3 regions of the Brevundimonas sp. MEB006b genome follow, and region 2 is predicted to be linked to each of the others. Evidence: predicted binding sites of a transcription regulator. Region 2 holds the regulator's gene; each other region holds the start of a gene.
What was found. The regulator LexA, encoded in region 2, represses DNA repair genes until DNA is damaged. The targets are predictions, from matches to a motif close to ATGTTCNCNANNTGTTCT.

Region 1 (9,720 bases), on a different contig from region 2:
TTCGTCCAGGCCGCGTCGGGCGTCGCCGCCTTCGACGATGGGGGAAAGGTCGAGAACTGAAAACGGGATCATGACGCCTAGATCGGGTCTGTCCCTCGGGGTTCAAGGGCGAGGGTCTGGAACCGCAACCGGATCAGGCGCTTTAACCTCATCTCGACGAACGGAGACTGCGTCATGACCGACACCGATCCCACCAAGCCCGAAGCGGATTGCGACGACGCCCGCGAAGCCGCCGACATGGGCGAAAAGCCGGATCTGGGTCACAAGGCGGATACGCTGATCGACGCGCTGGACGGCAGTGACTCGGGATCGGACACGCGGGCAGGCTCGCTGCGCGGCGGGTCGGCAGCAGGCACGGATGACGACCCCGATTCCGCCAAGATCAATGCGCGTCTGGCCCAAGAAGGCTCGGCCGATAAAGGGGCGGCTGACCAGGACGACGCCGCAGACTGAGCGGGCGCCTTGTCGCCGCCGCAACCATGCGCCACGGTGGCGCTCTGACCCTCTCGGTCCAAGGACGATCTCTCGATGACGCTTCGCTTGGCGGCCTCTGCGGTCGTGGTTCTGTTTTGCCTCGCAGGATGTGATCGCTCGGCCCAACCGGTCGAGGCCAAGACTGCGCCCGAAGCGTCGGCGCCGACCGTCGCCGATGCGACGCCTCCAGCAGTCGAAGCGCCCGCCGTTGTTGGGGGGGCTGCGCCCGCCGCCGCCGCCGACGGCGCGCCGTCCTTTGCGGTCCTCTATCCCGGCGCTCAGGTGGACGGACAGCCGCTGGCCGCTGGCGGCGAGGCCGGGCCGGGCGGCCTGGTTACCTTCACCACGACCGCTTCGCCGGACGATGTCGTCGCCTTCTATCGCGAGCGCGCCGAGAAGGCGGGCCTGCGCTCCGTCGCCGGAATGAACCAGGGCGACACGCGCGCCTATGGCGCGGCGGCGGACGCTGTGAACGGCGCCTCCCTGCAGATCGTCGCCACGCCGACCGAGACCGGCGAGACCTCGGTCCAGCTTGGCTGGAGCGCTGGTCAGTGAAACGGGTCGCCGCCCTGGGTGCGGCGACGGCGATCCTGCTGGCCGTGGGGTGCGCCGGGGCGCCCAAGCCGGACGGCGCGATGCCGACAACGGGCTTTCTGGGCGATGAAGCGATCGCTCAACTGACCGATGCGGTCCCGCCAGCCCCGGTCCCGGGGTCCGTAGCGGACCTGGCGGACAAGGCGGCCTCGGCGCGGTTTGTGGCGCTGGAGGACGGCGACCGCTGGCTGCTGGCGACCGCCCATGCCGAGCTGCGCCCGCCCCTGGCCTTACAACATTTCGACTGCGCCTTGGGCGTGCGGCTGGGGTCGGCCGACACCCCGGCGCTGGACCGCGTGATGGCGCGGATTTTCCATGATGCGAACAGTGCGGCCGAACGCGTCAAGGCGCGCCAGGTGCGGCTGCGGCCGGTCGGCGACGATCCCGATCGCCGCGCCTGCCAAACCCTGACGCCGGCGGCGAGACGCAGCGCCTCCTATCCGTCCGGCAGCGCAGCGGTCGCGACGGCCTATGGCGAGGCCTTCGCGGCTCTGGAGCCGGACCGTGCGGAGGCCGTGCGCCGGATTGGCCACGAGATCGGGGTCAGCCGCCTGATTTGCGCCATGCACTATCCGACCGATGTCGCGGTCGGCGAACAGATCGGGCGGGATGTTGCGGCCAGGGCTGTGGCCACCCCGGCCTTCCAGGCGGACATGGCGGCGGCAAGGGCTGAGCTGGCGGCCGCGCGTCGTAGCGGCCTGACCAATCCCGGTTGTGCGGCCGAGCGCGCGGCCCTGGCGATCCCTCTGCCCTGATATGACGGCGGCGCTGGCTCTCGCCCTCCTGACCTTTCAGGCTCCGGCCGACCGGCCGTGCACGCCGCAAGAGGTGGCGGCGCTGACGGCGCCATCGACGCAGCCGTATCGCCTGACGTGCCAAGCCGACCTGTCGGGCGTCGATATCCGCCGCCGCGTGCTGATCGAGGGCGCGGAAGGCTCAGGGGCGTCACTGGATTGCGGAGGCGGGTCCATCCGCGCGCCGGGCCCGGCGACGACCGCCGCCCCGACCATCGCCGTCTGGTCTCGCCGCGAGGGCGATCGGTGGTCGCGGCCGGTCGATGTGACGATCCGAAACTGCACCGTCGTCGGCAATGTGCGGATTTGGGGCATGGGGGCGGGCGGATCGATGCGCGATCTGCTGGCCTCTTCACGCACCGCGGGACATACGCAAGCCGCCCAGTCCGCCGCGCCGATCCGCGTCACCCTGGACCGGGTCCGGTTCGAGGGCGTGGGGACCATTCCCCTCTATGTCGGACCGGGAGTGACGCGCACCACGGTGACGCGGTCCCGCTTTGTGGGCCGTTCGACCTCGACCGCCGTCTATCTGGACGCCGAGACCGCAGGCGCGCTGATTCAGGACAACGATTTCGATATCCGCACCGGGCGTGAGCTGATCGCGGTGGACGGGTCGGGCGCCAACCGCATCGTCGGCAATCGGTTGGCGTTGCACGGCAAGGGCGGGGTGTTTCTGTACCGCAATTGCGGCGAGGACGGCGTGATCCGCCACCAGACGCCGTCGTATAATCAGATTACGGACAATCTGTTCACCGGCGCGGGCTGGCTGAGGCCACGCACGGTTGTGATCGGGTCGCGCGAGGGCGGACGACGCTACTGCGGCGACGACCGCGGCTGGCCGTTCGGGTCCAGCGCGGACGACGGCGACGGGGCTACGGGCAATCTGACGGCGCGGAACATCGTGCGGCGCTGATCGGATGCCTTGCGCAAAGCAGTGGTTCGGGGCTGATTGCGGGATAGAGCGATCCGGGGGATTGGATATGCGGTGGGTGTTGTTTCTGGCGTCCCTTGTGGCGGCCCTCGGCTTGGCGGTGCTGACCGCCCAGACGCCCAAACCGCTGCCCGCCTCGACGCCTGCGGTTCAATTCTCGGCCGCGCGCGCCATGATGGACGTGAACCGGATCGCACGAGCGCCGCATCCGGTCGGCTCGGCCGAGCATCGGCAGGTTCAGACCTATCTGGTCCAAAGGCTGACGGCGCTGGGACTTCAGCCCAGCCTGCAGACCGGCGCCCTGTCGCCCGCCGCCGTCGCGCGGCTCGAGCGTGAGGGTGGAAATGCGGGCGGCGTTCAGGCCGTTAATATCGTCGGTGTCCTGCCGGGACGGAATCCGGCCCTGCCTGCCGTCGCCATCATGGCGCATTACGACACCTCGCCGACCTCGCCCGGCGCCGCCGACGACACCTCCGGCGTGGCCGCCATTCTGGAGGCCGTGCGCGCGATCAAGGCGCGGGGCGTCGCCGAGCGGACGCTGGTTGTCCTGTTCACCGACGCCGAGGAGCTGAATCTGGACGGGGCGCGGGCCTTTTTCAGCGAGCATCCGCTGCGCGATGACATCGGCGCGGTGATTAATTTGGAGGCGCGGGGCGGCGGCGGGCGCGCCATGATGTTCGAGACCGGACCCGGCAACGCCCAGACCATCGCCCGCTATGCTCAGACGACCCAGAGGGCGATGGGCGGGCCGTCCAGCAACGCCCTGGCCATCTTCGTCTATCGGCTGATGCCCAATGGCACGGACTTCACCGTGGCGGCGGGTCGCAAGCTGGCGGGGATCAATTTGGCCTTCATCGGCCGCCCGGCGCAGTACCACGCGCCGTCCTCGACGCCGCAGGCGCTGGATCAGGGCAGCGTGCAGCACATCGGCTCCCAGGCGTTGGAAATGGCCGATGACCTGTTGCGGGCGCCGACCCTGCCGCAGGCGACGCAGAACGCGGTCTATGCCGACGTCTTCGGCCTGTTCGTCGTGCAGCATTCGCCGGCGATCGGCTGGCTGCTGCTGACCGTCGGAGTCCTGGCGACGGCCTTTGCCGCCTGGGGCGCGCGCCATGTCACGGGCTTGCGAGCGACGTCGGTCGTGCGGGGTGCGGCGGATGGTCTGTGGCTGTTGGCGAGCGCGGTGGTGGTGGGACAGGCGGTGCGCGTTCTGGCCGGGCCGATCGGCCGTCGCGTGGATTCGGCCGACCTCTATTACACCTTGCTGCGTCGCCTGCCGGTCCTGGAAATCGCCGTGGCTCTGGCCATGCTGGCCCTGGTTATGATGCTGACCGCGGGGCGACGCCTGATGGGCCGGTGGGGCGCAGCTGGAGTGATACTGGCCGCATTCGCACTTGCAGCGGCGCTGGGCGGTTTCAGCCTGCCGGTCCTGGGGGCGACGGTGATCGCTCTGGCGCTCAGCCTGACGCGGCCTAAACTGCAGGACGTAGACGCCGTTTGGGGCGGCTGGCTGGGACTGATCGTCCTGGTTCTGGCCTTGGGCGGCGGGGTGCAGACGGTGGCGCCGGAAGCCGCCTTCCTGCTGCTGTGGCCCGGTCTGATCGCCGCCCTGGCCGCCGCATCGACGGCGGTTATCGGCGCTCGCCTCGGCTCGTGGGCGTCCTTCGCACCCGCCGTCGTAACGACGGCGGTGGCCGGCGGGTGGTTGCTGGTTCAGGGGCATGGCGTCTTCCTGGGAGTCGGCATGGACATGCCTGGCGCGGTGGGGCCGATTGCCCTGATGATCGCGATGCTGGTCCGCCCGCTGGCGCCTCGCTTGGGCCGGGCCTTGCCAATCTTCGCCGCCGCCGGTCTGACGCTGGCCGTCGCGGTCGCCGTGGGCGCAAGGTTGGTCGCTTGATCCGGATGCGTTTCGCAGTCGTCCGAGCGATGAAACCCGGCTAAGGCTATCGCTGCTGTTTCTTGGGGCTTCGGCGCGCTTGCACCACCTTCACGTCAATGCGTTCACCGTCCTGTCGCTGGCGATCGCGATTTTGGGCGCATGGACGGCTCTGGATCTGTTCAATCGAACCCGCGACCAGATCGGCGCGACGCGGTTGCGTTGGCTGGGCGTCGCCGCCCTGGCGCTGGGCGTCAGCATCTGGTCGATGCATTTCATCGCCATGCTGGGGTTCGAGGTCGAAGGCCCCGTCTTCTATGATCCCGGCCTGACGCTGGTGTCGTTCCTGCTGGCGACGGCCGGCACGTCCGCGGCCTTCGTGACGGCGGGGACGGCGCAGGCCAGCCCCCTGCGGCTGGCGCCGGCGGCCCTGCTGATGGGCGGCTCGATCGTCGCCATGCACTATGTCGGGATGGCGGCGATGCGGATGAACGCCGTCCTGAGTTACCAGCCCGTGCTGGTCGCCCTGTCGGTCGTGGTGGCGGTCGCCGCCGCCTATGCCGCTCTGATCGCGGCCCGTCAGGAGCGGGGTCTGGCCTGGCGCGCGGTCGCCGCCGTGATCCTGGGTCTGGCCATCGTCTCTATGCACCATATCGGCATGGCGGCCCTGATCCTGACCCCGATCGCCGACGCGGGGCCGGTGGAGGGCGGGGCGTCGCCGGTCGTCTTGGCGGTCGCGGTGACGACCGGGGCGGTGACGCTGCTGTTTCTCGCGCTCGGCGCCTCGATCGTGGATCAGCGGGCCAATGTTCTGGCGGCCGTGGACGCCGGCGGCGTCGGCTTCTGGGAAGCGACCCTGCCGATGAAGACGACGATGATGTCAGGCCGCGCGCGCGAAATCCTGTCCATCGATCCGTCCTGCCGCCTTGGCCCGAGCGAGGTCGGCGACCGTCTGTCGCCCGAGGATCTGCCGTTGCATCGTCAGGCGCTGCAGCGCGCCCTGGCGGGGGAGGGCGAATACGATCAGGAATGGCGTCTGCCGGCCTCTGGCCGGTGGATCCATCTGCGCGGACGCCTGATCCGCAGTCGTTCGGGCCGGCCGATCAAGATGTCGGGCGTCATCACCGACATCACCGATCGCCGCGAGGCCTTCGCCGCCTTGGCCGACAGCGAACGCTTGCAGCGATTGCTGATCAACGAACTGAATCACCGGGTGAAAAACACACTGGCCACGGTGCAGTCCATCGCCCACCAGACCGCGCGGCGCACGCCGGATGTCGCCACCTTCACCGCCCTTTTCGAAGCGCGGCTCGTGGCCCTGTCCAACACTCAGAACCTGCTGACGGCCGCGAACTGGGAGCATGTCGATCTGCGCGCCATGCTGGCTCAGGAACTGGCCCCTTATGCCGAGGAACAGGTCCGGCTGACCGGTCCGGCCGTCGATCTGAACGCGCAACAGACGTTGGGGATGGGGATGGTCTTTCACGAGCTGGCGGTGAACGCCGCCAAATACGGCGCCCTGTCGAACGCCTCGGGCTGTGTGCGGATCGACTGGTCCGTGGCGGAAGGCCATCTGCTGCTGGATTGGGTGGAAAGTGGCGGGCCGACGGTGTCGCCGCCTCAGCGCAAGGGCTTCGGTTCGGTGCTGATCGACTCGACGATCAACCGCTCGCTGCACGGCTCGGCGGTCATGACTTATGACCCCGAGGGCGCGAGCTTCAGCCTGCGCCTTCCGCTTTAGATGGCGTCAAAAACGGTCGTAGGATTTGGCTGTTCTCGTTTTGATCAATGAGAACATCTTGTGAACCAGAACAAACCATGCACATAGTCCGCCTCACGAAACGGGGGCGGGTCCAGGCGGGTCTCTCCCAAGCTGAATGACGGGAATCATGGCAAGGGAGACGAAGGCAATGGCTTCACAGGCGGCACTCAAATTGGTGGGCAAGGACGACGGCGACAAGCAACGCGCCCTGGAGGCGGCGATCGCGCAGATCGATCGCGCCTTCGGCAAGGGCTCGGTGATGAAACTGGGCAAAGCGGGCGTGGTCGCCGAGATCGACAGCGTCTCGACCGGCTCGCTGGGCCTGGACATGGCGCTGGGCATCGGCGGCCTGCCGGTCGGGCGGGTGATCGAGGTGTTCGGCCCGGAATCCTCGGGCAAGACGACCTTGGCTCTGCACACCGTCGCGGAAGTGCAGAAGAAGGGCGGGGTCGCCGCCTTCGTCGACGCCGAACATGCGCTGGACCCGGTCTATGCCCAGAAGCTGGGCGTCAATCTGGATGATCTTCTGGTGTCGCAGCCGGACACTGGCGAGCAGGCGCTGGAGATCGTGGATACGCTGGTTCGGTCGGGCGCCGTCGATATTGTGGTCGTCGACTCCGTCGCGGCCCTGACGCCGCGCGCCGAGATCGAGGGCGAGATGGGCGACAGCCTGCCGGGCCTTCAGGCGCGCTTGATGAGCCAGGCGCTGCGCAAGTTGACGGCCTCGATCTCCAAATCGAAATGCATTGTGCTGTTCATCAACCAGATCCGTCACAAGATCGGCGTCATGTACGGCTCGCCCGAGACGACGACGGGCGGCAATGCGCTGAAGTTCTACGCCTCGGTGCGTCTGGACATCCGCCGCACCGGCGCGATCAAGAACCGTGACGAGGTGGTCGGCAACACCACCCGGGTCAAGGTGGTCAAGAACAAGGTCGCCCCGCCATTCCGCGAGGTCATCTTCGACATCATGTACGGCGAAGGCATCTCCAAGCTGGGCGAAGTCATCGACCTGGGCGTCAAGGCCGGCATCATCGAGAAGTCGGGCAGCTGGTTCAGCTATGACTCCACCCGGATCGGTCAGGGCCGCGAGAATGTGCGCGAGTTCCTGAAGCAGAATCCGGACATCGCGGCCTCGATCGAAAAAGCCGTGCGCGCCTCGACCAACAAGATCGCCGACGAACTGCTGGGCACGCCCGAGCCGGACGAAGGCCAGGACCTGGAAGGCTGACGCCGGCCTCCGAGGCTGGGCGGACTTTCAGAGTTCGTCTTGTCTCGGTCCGGTCTTTTCACCGCTACTCCGTCGCCCCTAGCGACCCGCCACCGACCCCGCGAAGGGCGGCGGAGCGACCCGCTCGACCTCGCGTCGAGCGGGTCTTTTTCTTTTGTGAGCGGTGCTGATCTTTCTTTCGTCATTCCGGGCGAAGCGTAGCGGAGACCCGGAACCCAGCGGCGCGCATAAGCGCGAAGCTGTCGCGGACTCGACGCCCCGAGATCCTGCGATGGAACGATCGCCGCCGGCGCCGCTGGGTCCCCCGGTCGCGCTTCGCGCGCCGGAGGATGACGAAAGTCAAACGCCAAACGAAAACGGGCGACCCGAAGGCCGCCCGTTCCGTCTGTGGACGTCCGCGACCGATCAGGCGGCGGCCTTCTCCGGGGCGAACTTGCCATAGAAGGTTTCGTTCTTCGCCGCCATGTCGCGCAGCAACTGCGGGACCTTGAAGCGGTCGCCATAGGTCGCGGCCAGACGGTCTGCGGTTTCGACGAATTTGGCCAGGCCGATGCCGTCGATCATGCTGATCGGACCGCCGGTCCAGGGCGCGAAGCCCCAGCCCAAGATGGCGCCCAGATCGGCTTCGCGCGGATCGTCGATGACGCCTTCTTCCCAGCAACGCGCCACTTCGACGGCCTGGCGATACAGCAGACGTGTCTTCAGCTCGTCGATCTGAGCGAAGGCGGTCGCCTCTTCCGGCTGATCGATGCCCTTGGTGGTGGGGGCCAGTTCGCCCAGACCCTTCCAGATCGTCTTGGGCTTCTGATCGTAATCGTAGAAGCCCTTGCCGTTCTTGCGACCGAAACGCCCGCCCTCGACCATCTTGGCGACGATGTCGGCGCCTTCCGACGGAACGTATTTGTCGCCCAGATCCAGCGCCGTCTGTTTGGCGATCTTGTAGGACAGGTCCAGGGCGACGTCGTCGTGCATCTCCAGCGGGCCGCGCGGCATGCCGGTCATGCGACCGACATTGTCGATCAGCGCGGGGCCGTAGCCCTCTTCCAGCATCGCCATGCCCTCCATCAGGAAGGTGGAGAAGCAGCGCGAGGTGTAGAAACCGCGGCTGTCGTTGACGACGATCGGCGTCTTCTTGATCTTCAGCACATAGTCCAGCGCCTTGGCGATGGCGGCCTGACCCGTCTTTTCGCCCAGGATGATCTCGACCAGCATCATCTTGTCGACGGGCGAGAAGAAGTGGATGCCGATGAAGTCCTCGGGCCGCACCGAGGCCTCGGCCAGGCCGGTGATCGGCAGGGTCGAGGTGTTGGAGCCGAAGACGGCGCCCTCGGCCAGTTGCGCCTCGGCGCGCTTGGTCACGTCGGCCTTGATCTCGCGGTTTTCGAACACGGCCTCGACGACCAGGTCCGAGCCCTTGATCAGATCATAGTCCGTCGTCGCCGTGACCGAACCCAGCAGGGCGTCATACTTCTCCTGCGTCAGCTGACCGCGCGACAGGCGCTTCTTCAGCAGCTCCTCGACATGGGCCTTGCCCTTGTCGGCGGCTTCCTGCGTCTGGTCGATCAGGATGGTTTCGATGCCGGCCAGCGCCTGCACATAGGCGATGCCCGCGCCCATCATGCCGGCGCCGATGACCGTGACCTTCTTCGGATCGGACTTGGGCACGCCGGCCGGGCGAACGGCGCCCTTGTCCAGCTCCTGCTTGGACAGGAACAGCGAACGGATCATGGCCTGCGCCTGCGGCGTCATCAGGGTCTTGATGAAGTAGCGGGTCTCGATGCGCAGGGCCGCGTCCATCGGCACCTGGGCGCCTTCATAAACGGCCTTCATCAGGTTCACCACGGCCGGATAGTTGCCGTAGGACTGCTTGCGCAGCATGGCGTTGCCGACCATGAAGTTCTGGATGCCGGCCGGGTGATAGGGGCCGCCGCCGGGCAGTTTGAACGACTTCTCGTCCCAAGGCTGGACGGCCTTGCCGCCGTTCTTGATCCAGGCCTTGGCGGCCTCGATCGACTGGCCCTTTTCGACAACTTCATGGACGATGCCGGCGCCCTT
Region 2 (9,720 bases):
GGCGCGGTCCATATTGCCGACAACCGTCAGAATGATCGTCAGGGCGAACAGCGCGGCCGCCAGCCACCAGGTGGTGACGGTCAGCAAGTTGCCGGCGCCGCGTGCGGTCATGAAGCCCGACGGACCGCCGCCCATGCCCAGGGCGCCACCCTCGGACTTCTGAAGCAGGACGATGCCCGTCAACGCGATGGCGACGATGATGATGGCGACGAGCAGGATGGTCTGGAGCATGGCGTCATTCATGTGGGCGCGGATCTGCGCCGATCAAGCGGCGGCCTCTATCATCGAAGCGCGCCAGGGGCAAACGTCACGCGGCGGCGTTGACGATCGGCATGAAGTCCTCGGCCTTCAAGGACGCGCCGCCGACCAGGGCGCCGCCGACTTCCGGCGTCGCCAGAATGTCGCGCGCATTCTCCGGTTTGACCGAACCGCCATACAGAATAGGCGCGGCGCGAGCGCCGTCTCCCAGCTTTGCGACGATGGCGGCGCGCACGGCGGCATGGACCTCGGCGATCTGATCCAGCGTCGGGGTCAGGCCCGTGCCGATGGCCCAGACGGGTTCATAGGCCACCGCGAAGTCGCGCTCGGCCAGGCTGGACGGCAGCGAGCGCGCGACCTGGCCCGACACGACGGCGATGGCGTCGCCCGCTTCCCGCTGCTGCAAGGTTTCACCCACGCACACGATGGGCTCCAGCCCGGCGGCGATGGCGGCCTCGACCTTGGCGGCGACGTCCGCATCGGTCTCGCCGAAAGCGGAGCGGCGTTCGGAATGCCCAAGAATCACCACGGTCGCGCCGGCGTCGACCAGCATTTCGGCCGACACCGAGCCGGTGAAGGCGCCGGCGGGCTTCTCATGGCAATCCTGACCGCCGACGGCCACGCCGCTGCCCGCCAAGGCGGACTGCATACGCTCGATCAGCGTCGCCGGCGGGCACAACACAACACGACATCCCTGCCCCGTCGCCGCGACGGCGTCCCTGATGGCTTCAGCCTGCGCCAAGGCGGCCGAGACGCCGTTCATCTTCCAATTGCCGACGATCATCTTCACGGATTGTTTCATGGGCGCCTGTCTAGAAGGCGAAAACCGCCAAGCCAAGAGGCGGCGCCGCAATCCGGACACGAAGCCATCCTTGCAGCGGCGGCCCCGGCCCGACTATACGCGACGATTGACGCCAACATCGGCCAGTCCCGGGTTTTCGAATGCTCACCGCCTTCCGCGCCTTCTCTCGATCCAAATGGGCGGCCGCCCTACTTGTCCTGATCGCGATCAGCTTCGTGATCGTCGGCGCGCGGATGGATGTCTTCTCCAACCTGGGACCGAAACACGTCATCGATGCGGGCGATCGTTCAATGAACGAGGCCGAGTTCCGCACCGCCTTCGATCAGGTGCGTGAACGGCTGCAGCAGCAGGTCGGCCGCCCCCTGACGAACCAGGAGTTGGTCGCGGAAAACATCCACGTCCGCTTCCTGACCGAGCAGACCCAGCAGCTGGGCTTCCTGAACTGGGCCTATAAGGCGGGCATCCGCCCGGGCAAGGAACTGATCGTCAAGCAGATCCGCCAGATCCCGGCCTTCTTCAACTCGGTCACCGGACAGTTCGACCAGCAGGCCTATGAGGCGGCTCTCGCGCAGCAAAACCTGACTCCCGCCATGCTGGAGCAGGACCTGCGCGACCAGTACGCCACGGAGCATTTCGGCGCCGCCGTCTTCGCCGGCGCCCGCGTGCCGCGCATCTATGGCGCGCTGCTGGCCGGATCCGCCTTCGAAAGCCGCGACGGTCGTTGGTTCGAAGTGACCCCGGCGATGGCCGGTCAGATCCCCGCCCCGACCGACGCCCAGTTGAACGCCTTTATCCAGGAGAACGCCGACCGCCTGCGCGCGCCCGAGTTCCGCATGGTGTCGGTGGTTCTGTTCACGCCTGAGGCTTCGGCCAATGCGCCGATCTCGGAAGACCGCATCCGCGAGCGCTTCGAGTTCAAGAAGGACACGCTGAGCAAGCCCGAGACGCGCTCCTTCGTCACCCTGACCGCGCCGAACCGCGAGACGGCCCAGAATATCGCCGCCGCCCTGCGGGCGGGCCAATCGCCCGCTGAAGTCGGCCGCGCCAACAACATCACGCCGGCCGCCTTCAACGAGACCCCCCGCTCGGCCATCGGCGACGCCGCAACCGCAGCCGCCGTCTTCGGTCTGCAAGCCAATCAGGTGTCCAACCCGGTCCAGGCCGGTGTCGGCTTCGCCGTCGCCAAGGTCACGGCGGTTCAACCCGCTGCGCCCGCCACGCTGGACAGCGCTCGCGAGGAACTGATTCAGGAGCTGCGCGCCGAGGACGTGAAGACCCAGACCTACGCCAAGGTCGAGAAATACGAAGCCGCCCGCACCGCCGGCAAGAACCTGGCTGACGCCGCGCGTGAGGCCGGCGGTCGCGTCGTCGATCTGCCGCCCTTCACCAAGGACGGCAAACTGCCGAACGGTCAGGCGCTTAACGCTCCGCCGCAAATCTTCGAGACGGCCTGGAGCCTGACCAAGGGCGGCGAAAGCGACGTCATCGACGCCGGTCAGGGCCAGTATTTCGCCGTGCGCGTCAACGACATCCGCCCGTCGGCCCTGCCGACCCTGGCAGAGGTGCGTGAGCCCCTGGCCGCCCAATGGATCCAGCGGGAGACCATGCGTCGCCTGTCGGCCAAGGCTGAAGAACTGACGACCCGCGTGCGCAACGGCGAGGACATCGCCGCGGTCGCCCGTTCGGTCAATGCGCCGCTGACCGTGCGCACCGGCGTCATCCGCAATCAGCAAACCCAGGAAGCCCTCGGTCAGGGCGTGCTCCAGGGTCTGTTTGGCCAGTCCAAGGGCCAGGCCTTCTCGCAGCCCGCGTCGCAGACCGCCTATGTGGTCGGCCGCGTCGATAACGTCCGCGCCGCCAATCCGGCCGTGGCCGGTCCGCTGGCCGAGCAGGTCCGCCCGCGCCTGACCCAGGAGTTGGTGCAGGCCATGGTCGAATCGTCGGTCTCGGCGGGCGCTCAGCGCTCCAAGGCCAAGAACGACCCGGCCCAGGCGCTGTCGGCCTTGGGTCTGTCGGGTGGCGCAACGCCCGCCGCACCGGCGCAATGACCGACGACGCTTCGCGCGACATCACGTTCGACGCCTTCGCCGCCGGCCTTTCGGCCGGTCGGCCGCAGGTCCTGGTTCGGCGGGTCATCGACGACCTGGAAACCCCGGTCTCGGCCTATCTGAAGCTGGGACGCGACCGGCCGTACGCCTGCCTGCTGGAATCGGTCGAGGGCGGCGCGGTCAAGGGACGCTATTCCATCCTGACGCTGGATCCCGATGTGGTCTGGCGTTGTCGATCCAACGCGGCGGAAGTGGCGCGCGGCTCAGCCATAGCGGAGGGTCGCTTTACGGCCGACCCGCTGCCGGCGCTGCAATCCCTGCGCGCGCTGATCGCGGCGTCGAAGTTCGATCTGCCGGCGGGACTGCCGCCGATGGCCGCCGGCCTGTTCGGCGTCTTCGGCTACGACATGGTGCGACTGCTGGAACCGCTGGGCGCGCCGAATCCTGATCCGCTCGATCTGCCCGACGCCGTGCTGACGCGGCCGTCGCTGGTGGCCATCTTCGATTCGGTCCGTCACGAAATCGTTCTGGTGTCGGCCGCCTATCCCGACGCCGGAATCTCCCCGCAAGAGGCGTTCGACGCCGCGACGGCGCGGCTGGACGCGTTCGAGACGGCCTTGCGCGAACCCCTGCCCGTTCGCGCCGCTCCGCAGCAAACGCCGCCTCCCGTCTTCACCTCGCCGGTGGACGAGCCGGCCTTCGGCGAGATGGTCGCCAGGGCCAAGGACTACATCGGCGCCGGCGACATTTTCCAGGTCGTGCTCAGCCACCGCTTTTCGGCCCCGTGGACCGACGATCCGTTCGCCTTCTATCGCTCGCTGCGTCGCCAGAATCCGTCGCCCTATCTGTTCTATCTAAACTTCGAAGGTTTCCAGCTCGCCGGCTCCAGCCCCGAGATCCTGGTTCGGCTGAAGGACGGCGAGGTCACGATCCGGCCGCTGGCCGGAACCCGCATGCGCGGCGCGACGCCAGAGGCGGACAAGGCGCTGGAAGTCGAACTGTTGGCTGATCCGAAAGAGCTGGCCGAGCATCTGATGCTGCTGGACCTGGGCCGCAACGATGTGGGGCGCGTCGCGGCGCCCGGCTCGGTTGAAGTCACCGAGAGCTTCGTCGTCGAGCGCTACAGCCAGGTCATGCACATCGTTTCCAACGTGCGCGGCAAGGCTGATCCCAGGCTGGATGCGGTGGACACGCTGCTGGCCGCCCTGCCCGCCGGGACCCTGTCGGGCGCGCCCAAGGTGCGCGCGATGGAGATCATCGACGAACTGGAAAGCGAAAAGCGCGGCGTCGGTTATGGCGGCGGCGTCGGCTATATTTCGGCTGGCGGCGAGGCGGACATCTGCATCACCCTGCGCACCGCCCTTTTCGCCGACGATCGGATCTTCGTTCAGGCCGGGGCCGGCGTCGTCGCCGACAGCGACCCTGCGGCCGAATATGCAGAGACCCAGCACAAGGCGCGCGCGCCGATGCGGGCGGCGGAGGACGCCTGGCGCTTTGGGACCGGCAATCGCTAGCGCGAAATCGTCATCGCCGGGTCGTTGAACTGCACGCCGGGGCCGATGATGACGACGCCCGCCATCAGAACCGCTGCGGTGGCCGCGAACGCGGCTGCGCCAAGCGCGGCGACGGGGTTGGGCTTGGTTTCGACCACGACCAGCTTCGCCTTGGCGGCGGCGATCTTGGCGGCCATGTCTTTTTCAGCGGCGAGTTTCACCGGTCCAGTCCTAGTCCCGTCGAGTTAAAATGCGCTTTAAGGCCGCGCCCGCTTGGCGCGGACGCGCGTCACGCCTAGAAGCCAAGCCATGATCCTCGTCGTCGATAACTACGACAGCTTCACCTACAATCTCGTCCACTACCTCGCGGAGTTGGGCGCGCCGACGCATGTGGTGCGCAACGACGACCTTACGGTGGACGAGGCGTGGGCGCTGAACCCCGCCGCCGTTCTGCTGTCGCCCGGCCCATGCGCCCCCGATCAGGCCGGCATCTGCCTGCCGTTGATCACGACCGCGCCAGAGTCGATGCCGATCCTGGGCGTGTGCCTGGGTCATCAGGCCATCGGCCAGGCCTTCGGCGGCGACGTCATCCGCGCCAAGACCCTGATGCACGGCAAGACCTCGCCGATCCTGCACGAGGGCCAGAGCGTCTTCGCCGGCCTGGCCTCGCCCTTCACCGCCACACGCTATCACTCGCTGGCGGTCAAGCGCGAAACCCTGCCCGACGACCTGGAGGTCACCGCCTGGACCGCCGACGGCGAGATCATGGGTTTGCAGCATCGCACCCGCCCGATCCACGGCGTGCAGTTCCACCCGGAATCCATCGCCACCGAGCACGGTCACGACATGCTGGCCAACTTCCTTGACATCGCCGGCGTAAAGCGCCTCGCGGCCGCCTGACCATGGGCGACGGGTTCAAGCCGATCCTCGCCCGGCTGGTCGAGGGCCATCCCCTGACGTCCCAGCAGGCGCACGACTTCTTCGCCGCCTGCCTGCGGGGCGAGCCCACGCCTTCCCAGGTCGCAGCCGCCGTCACCGCCATGCGGATGCGCGGCGAGACCGTGGACGAGATCGCCGCCTTCGCGGGCGCCATGCGTGAAGCCGCTCTGACGCTGGATCATCCCTATGAGGTGATCGACACCTGCGGCACCGGGGGCGACGGCCAGCACACCTACAATATCTCGACCGCCGCCGCCTTGGTTCTGGCCGGCGCCGGTCTGAAGGTCGCCAAGCATGGCAATCGGGCGATGTCTTCGAAATCAGGCTCTTCCGACGTCTTGTCGATCCTCGGCGTGAACCTGATGGCGTCGCAGGCGCAACAGAAGAAGGCGTTGGACGAGGCCGGCATCTGCTTCCTGTTCGCGCCTGCCTATCACGGGGCGATGCGTCATGTCGGGCCGGTGCGAGCCGAGATCGGTTTCCGGACTGTTTTCAATCTTCTGGGACCGCTTTCCAATCCAGCGTCTGCAAGGCGACAGGTGATGGGCGTCTATGATCCGCGCCTGCTGGAGCCGCTGGCCGAGGTGCTGGGCCGGCTCGGCGCCACACGCGCCTGGACCGTTCACGGCCAAGGCCTGGACGAACTGGCGACTTCCGGCCCCACGGACGTCGCCGAATGGAAGGACGGCGCGGTTCGTCGCTTCCAGATCACGCCCGAGGATGCCGGCCTGCCGCGCGCCTCTATCACAGACATCCGCGGCGGCGACGCCGAGGAGAATGCCGTCGCCTTGCGCGCGCTTCTGGCCGGCGCGGCCGGACCCTACCGCGACATCGTGCTGCTGAACGCCGCCGCCGCCCTCGTGGTGTCCGATCGCGCGGCCGATCTGGCCGACGGCGCCGCGCTCGCGGCTGGCGCCATCGACGACGGTCGAGCCGCCGAGGCGCTGGATCGTCTGGCCCGCATCACCTCCACGCCGCTGGAAAGCGAAGAGCCTGCATGACCGACGTTCTGGATCGTATCGCCGCCTACAAGCGCGAGGACGTCGCTGCCCGCAAGGCTGCGACCTCACAGGAGGCGATCGAAGCCCTGGCCCGCGCCGCATCGGCCCCGCGCGGCTTTCGCGCCGCCCTGGAGCGGGTCGGAGAGGAAACCGGTCGTCCCGCCCTGATCGCCGAGATCAAGAAGGCCAGCCCGTCCAAGGGCCTGATCCGGCCCGATTTCGATCCGCCGGCCCTGGCCCGCGCCTATGAGGCCGGCGGTGCGGCATGTCTGTCGGTGCTGACCGATGGCCCCAGCTTCCAGGGCGACGACGCCTATCTGGGCCAGGCCCGCGAGGCCGTCGCCCTGCCCTGCCTGCGCAAGGATTTCCTGGTCGATCCTTGGCAGGTCGCCGAAAGCCGCGCCCTGGGCGCCGACTGCATCCTGATCATCCTCGCCATGATCGACGACAGCCTGGCGGCTGAACTGCTGTCGGAAGCCGAACGGTTCGGCATGGACGCGCTGATCGAAACGCACGACGAGGAAGAAATGGCGCGCGCCTGTGCGCTCGGCGGCGATCTCGTGGGGGTCAATAATCGTTCGCTGCGCACGTTCGAGGTCGATCTGGAAATCACGGAACGGCTGTCGATGCTCAGCCCCGTTCGGGCTTTGCTAGTCGCTGAGAGCGGCATCTTTACGCCCGACGACGTGGCGCGCGTTTCGGCTGCCCATGCCCAGGCGATCTTGGTCGGCGAGAGCCTGATGCGCCAGGCCGATGTCGAGGCAGCCACCCGTCAGTTGCTGGCGGTCTGAGCCGAGACGCGGCGGCAAGCCTCGCCGTTAAGTTGACATTAGCAAGGAACACTTACAGAACATCGACAAATGTTCACGGCCCGTTCCGATTCGTCGGCGGGCGCATGAGGGCCTGGCGATGCTCACGCGCAAACAGCACGAACTGCTGATGTTCATCCACGAACGCATCCAGGAGACCGGCGTCTCCCCTTCGTTCGACGAGATGAAGGAGGCGCTCGATCTGGCCTCCAAATCCGGCATTCACCGGCTGATCACGGCGCTGGAGGAACGCGGCTTCATCCGCCGTCTCGCTCACCGCGCCCGCGCATTGGAAGTCACGAAACTGCCCGAACAGGCGACGGCCGGCGCGCCGCGCGGTCGCGCCGGGTTCAAGCCCGACGTCATCGAGGGCGGCGGCGGTGTCCGACCTGCGGCCCCGATGGCGGCCAACGACACCCGCGAGTTGCCGCTGATGGGCAAGATCGCCGCCGGCACGCCGATCGACGCAATCGAGCATGAAACGGCGCGCTATCCGGTCCCGGAATCCATGCTGGGTTCTGGCGAGCACTACCTGCTGGAGATCGAAGGCGACTCCATGATCGAGGCCGGCATCCTGAACGGCGACATGGTGGTGATCAAATCGACCGACAACGCCGTCTCCGGCGAGATTGTGGTGGCTCTGGTCGAGGGCGAGCAGGCGACGCTGAAACGCCTCCGCAAGAAGGGCGCCTCGATCGCGCTGGAACCCGCCAACCGCAACTACGAGACCAAGATCTACGGCTCGGATCAGGTCGCGGTCCAAGGCAAGCTGGTCGGCCTTATGCGCCGCTATCACTGACGTCCGGATCGGACTGACGCGCCCAGTGGCGGTCGCCGCGAACGTCGGCCGTCCACACCGCGCGCCATCGATTCGGCTCGCCCGAACGGACGCGCCACAACTCCACTGCCCCGCCTCGCGCAAAATCCACCCCGTCCAGGACAAGGCGATCCTGACAGGCGCTTGGAATTGAGGTGACGACAGCGCGGACGCTGACGACGGGCGCTGCGCGGCATAACGCCTCCATCTGATCTGAGCTCGGCGACTTCCGCCCCCACCAGATCGCCACGGGACCCGCCTCATCGATGTCCGATCGACAGGAGAAGCGGTCGCAGACCCAGCCCGTCTCCGACCGATCCATCATGGCCAGCCCCCGTCTTCGCGACCAGAGATCCACCGCAAACTCACGCACGCCAGGCCGGACCACGACGGCCGCCTGATCACGGTGAAAGGCGGCGTTCGTCCCGCCATCGCCAATCCAGAGATCCGGCGTGGGTTCACGCGGCCAGATCAGGACAGCGGCTGCGAACGGAAGTCCCAACCAGCGCAGGCGGCCTTGCCACAAACAGACGAACAACACGCCCAGGAAGGCGACCGGCAGGACATAATTTGGTGCGCTGGCGACCGTTCTGACCGCGCCGGGCAATCCCGCCGTCCACGTGCCGATCGCTAGCATCAGATCGACGCCCCATCCCGCGACCGCCAGGAACGGTCCCCCCAGCCCCAAAGGCTCAAGCGCTGCGCCCAAGGCCAGGGCTGGCATCAGGATGAAGTCCGCCACGGGCGACGTGCCGAGATTGGCGAGCAGTCCGTACATGGCGGTGCGGTTGAAATGCTGCATAGCGAACGGTCCCGTCGCCAATCCTGCGACGACGCTGGCCGCCACAGCCGCCGTCAACCAACCGCCCAGCCGTTGGACTGCCAAGATCGGCCAGGGCGCGGATATTTCGCGCGGGCGCTTCGGCCAGGCCTCGACCAAGGCGACCAAGGCCGCCGTCGCCGCGAACGACATCTGGAAACCCGGCGTGACGATGGCTTCAGGCTGTATCGCTAGAACGATGAAGGCCGCCACAGCCAGGCCATGCATCGTGACCACCTGTCGATCCAGCAGGATGGCTAGAAACGCGATGGAGGCGGTGATCGCCGCCCGCTCGGCCGGCGGCGGCGCGCCCGACACCACCAGATAGACCCCGACCGCGGTGAGGCCCGCCAATGCCGCGACCTTCTTGCCGTGAACCCGCAGGGCCAACCAGGGCCAGGCCGCCACGCCCAGCCGCACGGCGAAGAAGACGAAACCGCCGACGATGGCCATATGCAGCCCTGACACCGACAGGATGTGCGCCAGGCCGGAATCGCGCATCACATCCATGTCCTCCTGACTGATCCAGGTTTCGTGACTGGTGGTCATGGCGGCGGCGATCCCGCCGGTCCGTTCGCCGAGCCTTGCCACGATCCGCTCGGCCAGTGCGAAACGGGCGCCGTTGACCGCCATTTCAAGTCGAAGTCGCCACGGCGGCGGGGCAAGCTCGGCCCCACGCGTTTCACCCAAGGCGAACGCCACGCCGCCCATACCTTGGAAGAAGGCGTTGCGG
Region 3 (9,720 bases), on a different contig from region 2:
CACCATCCGAAACCCCAGCCGGACGGCGAAACGGCCGTCCGGACCGGAGGGCTCCAGGGTGCAGTCCCAACGGCTGGCATTGACGCAGGCTGGTCGGATCTCGACCTGATGCTGTTGGGCGTCGCGGACGATCTGGGCCGGGGCGTAGAAGCCCATCGGCTGGGCGTTGAGCAGGGCGGCGCAGAAGACGTCCGGGTGGTGGCATTTGAGCCAGGAGGAGGCGTAGGCGATCAGGGCGAAGGAGGCGGCGTGGCTTTCGGGGAAGCCATAGGAGCCGAAGCCTTCGAGCTGGCTGAAGGTCTTTTCGGCGAACTCGGGGTCATAGCCGCGCTCGACCATGCCGTTGATCAGCTTGTCCTTGAAATGGCTGACCCCGCCGGTGAATTTGAACGTCGCCATGGCCCGACGGAGCTGGTCGGCCTCCGAGGCCGTGAAGCCGGCGCATTCGATTGCGACCCGCATCGCCTGCTCCTGGAACAAGGGCACGCCGAGGGTCTTGCCGAGCACCTTCTCCAGCTCCGGCTTGGGATAGACGACGGCCTCCTTGCCCTCGCGTCGTCGCAGATAGGGGTGGACCATGTCGCCCTGGATCGGTCCGGGGCGGACGATGGCGACCTCGATGACCAGATCATAGAAGGTGCGGGGCTTGATCCGGGGCAGCATGGCCATCTGGGCCCGGCTCTCGATCTGGAAGACGCCCAGGGTGTCGGCCTTGCGGATCATCGCATAGGTCCTGGGATCTTCGGCCGGAATGGTCGCCAGGTCGAGCGCGATCCCCTTGTGCTCGGCCAGCAGGTCGAAGCCGCGCTTCATGCAGCTGAGCATGCCCAGCGCCAGGACATCGACCTTCATGAACTTCAGGACGTCGATGTCGTCCTTGTCCCATTCGATGACCTGACGGTCCTTCATCGCCGCCGGCTCGATGGGGACCAGATCGTCCAGACGGTCCCGCGTCAGGACGAAGCCGCCGGGATGCTGGCTGAGGTGGCGCGGGGCGCCGATCAGCTGACGCGAAAGGTCGAGCGCCAGCCGAAGCCGTCGGTCCTGTTGATTGAGGTTCAGCCCCTCGACGTGCTTGTCCTCGACGCCCTCGCTGGAATAGCTCCAGACTTGGGACGACAGGGTCTTGATCAGGTCCTCGCTGAGGCCGAGCGCCTTGCCGACGTCGCGCAGGGCGCCCCGCGACCGATAGCGGGTGACGACCGCGCAGAGGGCGGCGTGGTTGTGGCCGTAGGTCTCGAAGATCCACTGCATGACGATCTCGCGCCGCTCATGCTCGAAATCGACATCAATGTCCGGCGGCTCCTTGCGCTCCTGGCTGACGAAGCGCTCGAACAGGAGGTCGTTGCGGCCGGGGTCGATCGAGGTGATGCCCAGGACATAGCAGACGGCGGAGTTGGCGGCCGAACCGCGTCCCTGGCACAGGATGTCCCGGCTGCGGGCGAAGCGGACGATCGAATGGACCGTCAGGAAATAGGGCGCGTAGTCCAGCTTGCCGATCAGATCGAGCTCGTGATGCAGGGTCCGGCGCACGCTGTCCGGCAGGCCTTCCGGATAGCGGTCGGCGGCGCCGGCCCACGTCAGCTCTTCCAGCGTCTGCTGCGGCGTCATGCCCGGCGTCGAGACCTCGTCGGGATATTGATAGGCCAGTTCGTCAAGCGAGAAGCGGCACCGGTCGGCGATCTCGACCGAGCGGGCCAGGGCCTCGGGATAGGCCTTGAACAGGCGGTGCATCTCGGCCGGCGGCTTCAGATAGCGATCCGCATGGCGTTCGCGCCGAAACCCCAGGTCGTCGATGGTGCAGCCGTGACGCACGCAGGTGACGACGTCCTGCAGCAGCCTCTGGTCCGGATGATGAAAGAGGACGTCATTGGTCACGACGGTCGGCACGCCGGCCTGGGCCGCCAGGGTGGACAGGTCGTGCAGGCGCAGCGCATCGCCGGGACGTCGTCTTAGCGTAAAGGCGAGATAAGCCCCGGCCGGGAAGCCCGCCTTCAGTTTTCGCAAACGGGCGGCGCAGGCCTCGTCCGCCTCATCGGGGACCAGAACGGCGATCAGGCCTTGCGACCAGTCCTTCAGGTCCGCCCAGTCGAGATGGCATTTGGCCTTGCCGGCGCGGCGCTTGCCCAGGGACAGCAGACGGGTGAGGCGGGAATAGGCGGAGCGGTCTGTCGGATAGACGAGCAGGCCGGTCCCATCGATCAGGTCGAGGCGGCAGCCGACGATCAGGCGCACGCCCGAGGCCTTGGCCGCCTCATGGGCGCGCACGATCCCGGCCAGGGAATTGCGGTCGACGATGGCCAGAGCCTCAAGCCCGCACAGCCGCGCCTGTTCGAACAGCAGCTCGCAACTGCTGGCGCCGCGCAGGAAGGAGAAGTGCGAGGTGGCTTGAAGCTCAACGTAAGACATGGGGTTTCGGGGTTGCTCTACGTCCTCGACAGCACCTCCGAACGGCCGAAGGCAAGCGTCGCCTTGCAGAAATGTTTCCTTTTTGTTCTCGCCTTGATATTCAGGTCGTCATGCAGGGATCGGCCATCCGCAAGATCGTCCATGTGGACATGGACGCCTTCTTCGCCTCCGTCGAACAGAGGGACGATCCGGCCCTGCGCGGGCGGCCGGTCGCGGTGGGCCATGCGGCGGCGCGCGGCGTAGTCGCCGCCGCCAGCTACGAGGCGCGGCGGTTCGGGGTGCGCTCGGCCATGCCCTCCACGACCGCCCTGCGCAAATGCCCGGACCTCGTCTTCGCCCCGCCGCGCTTCGAGGTCTATCGCGCGGTCTCGGCGCAGATCCATGCGATCTTCGCCGACTACACCGACCTGATCGAGCCCCTGTCGCTCGATGAGGCCTATCTCGACGTGACCGCCGATCGGCGCGGCCTGGGCACCGCCTCGGCGACGGCGGAAGCGATCCGGCGGCGGATTCTGGAGGAGACGGGCCTGACCGCCTCGGCGGGCATTTCCTACAACAAGTTTCTGGCCAAGCTGGCGTCTGACCAGAGAAAGCCCGACGGCCAGTTCGTCGTGGCCCCGGGGCGCGGCGAGGCCTTCGTCGAGGCCCTGCCGGTTCAGCGGTTTCACGGCGTGGGGCCGGTGACCGCCGCCAGGATGGAGCGTCTGGGAATCCGCACCGGCGCGGACCTGCGCCGCCAGACCCTGGCCTTTCTCCAGCATCATTTCGGCAAGTCCGGGCCCTGGTATTACGCCATCGCCCGCGGCGAGGACGATCGGCCGGTCAATCCGGACCGGACCCGCAAGTCGAGCGGCTCTGAAACCACCTTCGCCTCCGACCAGACCGAGCCCGAGGCGATCGAGGCCGGGGTGGCGGCGATGGCGGACGAGGTCTGGGCCTGGTGCGAAAAGGCGGGCAGTCGCGGACGGACCGTCACCGTCAAGGTCAAATGGGCCGACTTCCAGCAATCGACCCGCAGCCGGTCCCTGTCCGAGCCTGTGGGATCCTGTGAGGCCTTGCGCGACGTCAGTCGGCTGCTGGTCCGATCCCTCTATCCGCCGACCCGAGGCGTGCGGTTGGTCGGGGTCAGCCTGTCCAATCTGGAGACGACGGGCGCGGCGGTCAAACAACTGGAACTGTCGTGATCGCACTGGCGCAGATCGACCTGTTCGGCGACGCGCCGGCCCGCGCGCCGGTCGTGGCGGGGTTCGACTATTGGGCCGACGTCCTGTCGGCGCCCGAACAGGCCGCGCTGGTCGAGGCGCTCCAGACCCTCGCGTTCAAGCCCTATGAGCATCTGGGCTACCTCGGCCATCGGCGGATCGCCGCCTTCGACCGAGCAGCCGACGGCGCGGGATGGCCGGCGTTTCTCTCAGACTTGATGGCGCGCTTGGCGGATCGTCTCGATCTGGACGGGGCGGCCTTCGTCCAAGTCCTGGTCAATGAATATGCGCCAGGCGCCGGCATCGGCTGGCATCGCGACCGCCCCGTCTATGGCGAGATCCTGGGTCTGTCCTTGCTGGCGCCCTGCGTGATGCGGCTGCGCCGCCGAGAGGGGGCGGACTTTCTGCGCACAAAGGCGCCCCTGGCGTGCGGCTCTGTCTACCGGTTGTCGGGGGAGGCGCGCGCGGCTTGGGAGCATTCGATCACGCCGATGACGGCCTTGCGCTATTCCATCACCTTCCGAACCTTGGCCATCTAGCGATGGATGGGGCGGTCGTCTGACGTGAAGCCTCCCGGGTCGGTCGGGTTCAGGTGAGCTCGATCCAGACCGGCGCATGGTCGCTGGCGCCCTCGACGCCGCGGACCGCGCGATCGACGCCGGCGTCGGTCAGACGTTCGGCCGCAAGCCCGTTAAGCAGCAGATGGTCGATCCGCAGGCCCGCGTCGCGGGACCAGGCCTCACGGAAATAGGACCAGAAGGTCCAAGGCGGCGGATCGTGCGGGAAGCGCTCGCGCAGGGCGTCGGTCCAGCCCTGGTCGAGCAGGCGCTGGAAGGCCGCGCGGCTCTCGGGCTGGAGCAGGGCGTCGGTCTTCCACGAGCGGGTGTTGTAGATGTCGGCGTCGGTCGGCACGACATTGTAGTCTCCGGCGAGCACGACCGGCGCCGCCGTGGGATAGAGCGACGCGGCATGGGCGATGAGCCGGGCGGCCCAGGCGAGCTTATAGTCGAACTTGGGTCCGGGCCTGGGATTGCCGTTGGGCAGATAGAGGCAGCCGATCAGCGCGCCGTTCACCGCCGCCTCGATATAGCGGGCCTGGCGGTCCTCGACGTCGCCCGGAAGTCGGCGTCGGGTCACGACCGGCTCGCCGATCCGGCTCAGGATGGCGACGCCGTTCCAGCGAAGCTCGCCGGCCCAGACCGCCGCATAGCCGGCCGCCTCGATCTCGGCGGCGGGAAACTGGCGGTCGCTCGCCTTGAGCTCCTGCAGGCAGACCACGTCGGGCTGAGCCTGTTCGAGCCAGGCGAGGAGGTTGGCTAGCCGGGTGTTGACGCCATTGATATTGAAGGTGGCGATCCGCATTCCGGTCACCGCGACGCTGGAGCTGCCAGGGCGTCGAGGGCGGCCCGCACATGGGGCGCGAGGGCGTCGGCCATCCGGCCCACGCCGAGGGCGTTGGGATGGATCCGGTCCGGCAGGACATAGGCCGGATGCAGCGCCACCCCCTCCATCAGAAAGGGCATGAGGGGCGTGCCGGACGCCCGGGCGACCTCGGGATAGACAGCGTCGAACGCCCACGCATAGGCCCCGAACCAGGGCGGCGCGCGCATGCCGCAGACAAGGACGGATATGCCGCGCCGTTGGAGTCTGTCGATGATGGCCAGCAGATTGGTCCGGACCAGGTCGGCGGGGACCAACTGCATCATGTCGTTGGCTCCGAGGGCCAGAACGCAGAGGCGGGTGTGGTCGGGCACGTCCCGATCGACCCGTCGCAGACCGTCAGCGGTCGTGTCTCCAGAGATTCCGGCGCCGATGATCCGAATGGGCGGCGTGACGCCCTCCAACCGCCTGGCCAACTGACGCGGCAGACTCTCGGCCGGCCTCAGGCCATAGCCGGCCGTCAGTGAGTCGCCCAGAAGCGTAACGATGCGCTCACCGCTAGGCATGGCAGGCCCGGTAATCAAAGGGTGATTCTGATCGAGTGCTAGCCATGGATGGCGCGGGCAATTCCGCAAGAGGTGAGCATGGCGGTGTCATGTCCAGGCATAAGGCGCGGCCATCGCCTGGCGTTCCCTGCGTGTCTCCAGCGTCAGCCAAACAGGCCGTGGAGCCACCAGCTCAGATCGCCCGTCTGCGCCTGCTCGCCGTCGCCGCGCCGATAGACCCAGAAGCGAGCCCCGGCCTCATCCTCCAGCTGGAAATAATCCCTTACGGCGTCGCGTTCGCCGTCGCGCCGCCACCATTCGCCGAAGATCCGCTCGGGGCCGTCGGCCCTTTTGACCCGGTGGCGAATGCCCCGCCAGCGGAAGGCCACCGGCGGCTGATCCGGCAGGAGGGCGACGGCCTCGATCGCCTCGGGCCGGGGGAGAAGCCGCGAGGGGCGCGGCCAGCGCCGCGCCCAGGTCTCTGTCACCGGCGGCGCCGTCGGGGCCAGCCGGCGCACGGCGCGTTCGGGCACGTCGCTCTGGGCGGGCGCGAGGCGATACAGTTTTTGCGGACCGAGACGATTGGCCAGAAGATCGACGAGGTCGCCGATGTCGGGCGTGGCCGGACCGGTCAGGTCGCCGGAGGTCGGCGACCAGTCCAGCGGCAGGACGACCGGGGCGGCCAGGACCATGGCTTCGACGCCCAGGCCGGGATCGACGGTCTCGATCCGGTCGCACAGCAGGCGCGCGAGCCGTCCGACGTCGCGGACGGGGCGGGCGAGGCCCACGCGAATGGCCTCGGTCCGGTTATCGATCCGTTCGAAGCGCAGATCGAGCCGCGTCGCGCCAAGGCCCTGGCTTTCCAGCGTCGCGCTCAGGGCCTCGACCAGTTTGAGCGTATAGCGGGCCAGGGTCTCGGGGGCGCCGATCGGTTCGGCGAACAGGCGTCGGACCTGGATCAACTCCGGGGCGTCAATGGGGGTGATCGGCTCGGGCGCGCGCCCATAGGCCTGGTCCAGCCGCCGCGTCAGCTCGGGCCCGAACCGCAGGGCCAGGGGCGCGCGGGGCTTGGCCTCCAGCTCGCCGACGGTGTCGATCCCCAGACGCTCCAGGCCTTCGACTATCTCAGCGGGAAGGCGCAGGGCGCGCGCTGGAAGATGGCGGATCGCGGGGCCGCCGCGTTCGACCGCCGTGGTCGGTCGGGCGACCTGCCGGGCGAGGGCGTGGGCGGCGCCCCAGGTGTCGGCGAGAGCGGCGCGGGCGTCGAGGCCCACGCTGGCGGTCTGGGCGATCAGATCGTCGAGCAGGCCCTGGTCGCCGCCGTATCGGTGGCCGGCGCCGGTGACGTCGAGCACCAGTCCGTCGGGCGGGTCGGCGGCGACGATGGGGGCGTAGCGGCGCAGCGCCCACAAGGCGAGTTGGTCCAGGGCGGCGGCGTCTCCTGCGGGATCGAAGGGGTGGACGACCAGATCGCCAACGAGCGCGCGGGCCTGGGTCGCCGCCATGCCGGGATGCAGACGATGGGCGAGGGCGGCGGGGTCGGCGGCCAGGACCAGGCGTTTGCGCCCCTGACGGCCGACCAGGACCAGGGGCGTCTCAGGCGACGGCGCGTCCGGTCCAAGCCGGCGCCGCAAGCGGTCGGTCGGCCAGGTGGGCAGGTAGAGCGAGACGACCCGTCTCATCGCAGGCTTCCAGTTCGAAATCCGCGCAGGCTCCGGCGCGGCAGCGGATCAGTTCGACGAACCAGCGCGGACGTCCGACGCCGGCGACAGGCAGGGGGGCGGAAGGCAGGGCGGTGACCCGCCATCGGGTGGCGGCGGCCGTGGGCTGGCCGAAGTCCGCCGCCTCGGCCTGGCGACGCCATCGTCGCACCGCCAGGCCGAGGGATCCGCTGTCCTCGGCGACCAGCTGCAGCCGCCGTGACGCGGTCATGGACAGGCGCGCCACCTCGCCCACGACCGCGCCGAAGCCGCCGTGGCGCAGGCCGTCCTCGAAGGCGGCCAGCACGCCGGCCTCGTCGCCGGCCTCCACATAGATGACCCGGTTGGACGAAAGGCCGGCCTGTTCCAGGGCCGGGGCGAACAGATCCGGCCGGGTCACGCACCAGAGCACCGGACCCTGGGTGCGGGCGGCGACGCCCGCGGCGAAGAGGGCGGCGACCGCCCCGTCCACGGCGCCGTCTCCGCCCCCGGCCACCTCATGCAGCGCGCCCAGCGCCAGGCCGCCGGCGGGCAGCCTGCGGTCGAGGGCGTCCAGGCCGAACGGCAGGACGCCGCGCGGCGTGCGTCGGAACGCCTCGATGCGGGCGATCTCGGACCGCAGGGCCTGAAACGGGGACGGGGCGACGGACATGATCTCCTGAACTGGGCGAACCGTTGAATGTTCCGCATTTGTTCTTATCGAACGCCGTGAGAGTCAAGGCGCGAAGGCAAGCGGCTGTGGAGCGGTCTGTGGGCGGCGCCATCGCGCGGGTCGGGCGTTGTGTGTCCATGCCTGCGCCTTCGCCTCATCCCACCACGCCCGACGGCCGCTATTTCGTGGTGCGCGGCCGCCTGTGGCGTTGCGCCGATCCGACGCTCGCCGCAGAGACGCGCGAGCGGCGCGTCCAGGACCTGATGGCGGCGCGTCGATCCGTCCGTGCGGCCCTCGCTGCAGCTGATGAGGAGGCCCTGGCCGCCGCACGTCGCGCCGTCGACACGGCCAAGATCGCCCTGGGCGAGCGCGGTCCGGTCTGGTGGGACGACGGGGCGCCGGACCTAAACCGCCGCATGGCGCGAAACACCCTCTATGCGGACTGGTTCGCTACGCTGGACGGGGGCGACGCATGACCTTCGATCTGGACCGGTTCGTGACGGCGCAGGACGAAGTGTTCGACATGGCGATGGCCGAGCTCGCCGCTGGTCGCAAGGCGAGCCACTGGATGTGGTTCGTCTTTCCTCAGGCCCGATCGCTGGGACGGTCGCCCACCGCCGTCTTCTACGGGATCGCGTCCCTGGCCGAGGCCCGGGCCTATCTGGCGCATCCGATCCTCGGCGAGCGGCTTGCCCACGCTGCGGAGGCCGCCACGACGGCGCCGGCGGCCTCGCTGCATCGACTGTTCGGATCGCCGGACGATCTGAAGTTCCGGTCATCCATGACCCTGTTCGCCCAGGTCTCGCCGGAGCCCGCCGTCTTTGACGCTGCGCTCGCCAGATGGGCCCTGGGTTCCGACCGCCTGACGGCGGACCTGGTAGAAATGGCCCGGAAGGGGCCGGATGTGCTGTGAAGGTCAGGACGGGCGTGGCTCGGACGCAGGCGGCTTGCGGCTGCGGCCAAGCCGAGCCGAGCCGCTCCGGGATCGCTGGACGTCCGTGTCAGGTCAGGGCGGCCCGGCAGGCGACTGAGCGCTTTCGCGCATAGGAACAGGGAGGCGCAGGCCCACGTTGCGGGCTTATGAATGAGACCATCGCCAATCTCGTGGGATCGGCCGCAGCGATCTGCTCCGTGACCAGTTTCGCGCCCCAGGGGATCAAGATCTGGAAAGAGCGTGACGCCTCCGCCGTCAGTCTCAAGACCTATTCGCTCACCGTGTCCTGCTTCATCCTCTGGGTGGTCTATGGCGTCCTGACCCAGGCCTGGCCCGTCACCGTCGCCAACAGCTGCGCGTTGATCATGGCCTCAGGGGTGCTGGTCATGAAGTGGCGCTTTCGCGACGGCGATCCGAAGTCGGACGCCAAGGTCGCCGGGGACGAACCCGGCGCGGTCGCGGCCGATCATCGACACAGGCAGGGTTTGGCCCGGCGGGCGGGAACGAACGCCCCAGCCTATGCGATTGACGTGGACAGGGAGAGCACGATGACCGTGGGTGCGGAAGTGGATAATCCTCGGCGGTGGCCGAAACCGAGCCAGGCCGCTGACGCCCGCTCCGGCCTGGCCCAGGGCGGCCTGGGCGGAGCCGGGACCGAACTGTTGGACTCGGGCCAGGAGGAAGTCTTTTCCCGGGCGGAGGTCGAAAGCGGGCGCATCGAACACCATACCGGCGAGACGGCGACCCACGCGCGTCTCGAAGCCCGCAAGCCAGAGGAGATCTGACCGTGGCCGGTCTGCATGCGCCCCTGCCGACCACGACCGTTCACCTGTGCGTCGACATGCAGCGGATGTTCGTCGAGGACACCGAATGGCGCACGCCGTGGGCCGAGCGGGTC

Region 1: the regulator LexA is predicted to act here: its motif matches at 6,464-6,481, upstream of recA (recombinase RecA).
Region 3: the regulator LexA is predicted to act here: its motif matches at 7,916-7,933, upstream of QRN13_RS02100 (ImuA family protein).

Annotation. Positions count from the first base shown of each region.
Region 1 covers NZ_JARVRL010000001.1:131,520-141,239, forward strand. Annotated here, with positions in the region: gene QRN13_RS00600 (LLM class flavin-dependent oxidoreductase) at 1-72, opposite strand, end outside; gene QRN13_RS00605 (ribonuclease) at 175-453, shown strand; gene QRN13_RS00610 (hypothetical protein) at 529-1,029, shown strand; gene QRN13_RS00615 (phosphatase PAP2 family protein) at 1,026-1,823, shown strand; gene QRN13_RS00620 (right-handed parallel beta-helix repeat-containing protein) at 1,825-2,775, shown strand; gene QRN13_RS00625 (M20/M25/M40 family metallo-hydrolase) at 2,843-4,693, shown strand; gene QRN13_RS00630 (MHYT domain-containing protein) at 4,773-6,413, shown strand; gene recA (recombinase RecA) at 6,583-7,665, shown strand; gene QRN13_RS00640 (3-hydroxyacyl-CoA dehydrogenase NAD-binding domain-containing protein) at 8,071-9,720, opposite strand, start outside.
Region 2 covers NZ_JARVRL010000005.1:391,000-400,719, forward strand. Annotated here, with positions in the region: gene secG (preprotein translocase subunit SecG) at 1-243, opposite strand, end outside; gene tpiA (triose-phosphate isomerase) at 308-1,060, opposite strand; gene QRN13_RS08315 (peptidylprolyl isomerase) at 1,201-3,108, shown strand; gene trpE (anthranilate synthase component I) at 3,105-4,622, shown strand; gene QRN13_RS08325 (peptidoglycan-binding protein) at 4,619-4,822, opposite strand; gene QRN13_RS08330 (anthranilate synthase component II) at 4,911-5,501, shown strand; gene trpD (anthranilate phosphoribosyltransferase) at 5,504-6,541, shown strand; gene trpC (indole-3-glycerol phosphate synthase TrpC) at 6,538-7,332, shown strand; gene lexA (transcriptional repressor LexA) at 7,451-8,149, shown strand; gene QRN13_RS08350 (ComEC/Rec2 family competence protein) at 8,130-9,720, opposite strand, start outside.
Region 3 covers NZ_JARVRL010000002.1:93,571-103,290, reverse strand. Annotated here, with positions in the region: gene QRN13_RS02130 (error-prone DNA polymerase) at 1-2,409, opposite strand, end outside; gene dinB (DNA polymerase IV) at 2,520-3,593, shown strand; gene QRN13_RS02120 (alpha-ketoglutarate-dependent dioxygenase AlkB) at 3,590-4,150, shown strand; gene QRN13_RS02115 (exodeoxyribonuclease III) at 4,200-4,973, opposite strand; gene QRN13_RS02110 (arylesterase) at 4,979-5,557, opposite strand; gene QRN13_RS02105 (Y-family DNA polymerase) at 5,701-7,218, opposite strand; gene QRN13_RS02100 (ImuA family protein) at 7,133-7,888, opposite strand; gene QRN13_RS02095 (hypothetical protein) at 8,026-8,364, shown strand; gene QRN13_RS02090 (DUF1810 domain-containing protein) at 8,361-8,801, shown strand; partial or broken gene QRN13_RS02085 (SemiSWEET family sugar transporter) at 8,969-9,238, shown strand; gene QRN13_RS02080 (cysteine hydrolase family protein) at 9,610-9,720, shown strand, end outside.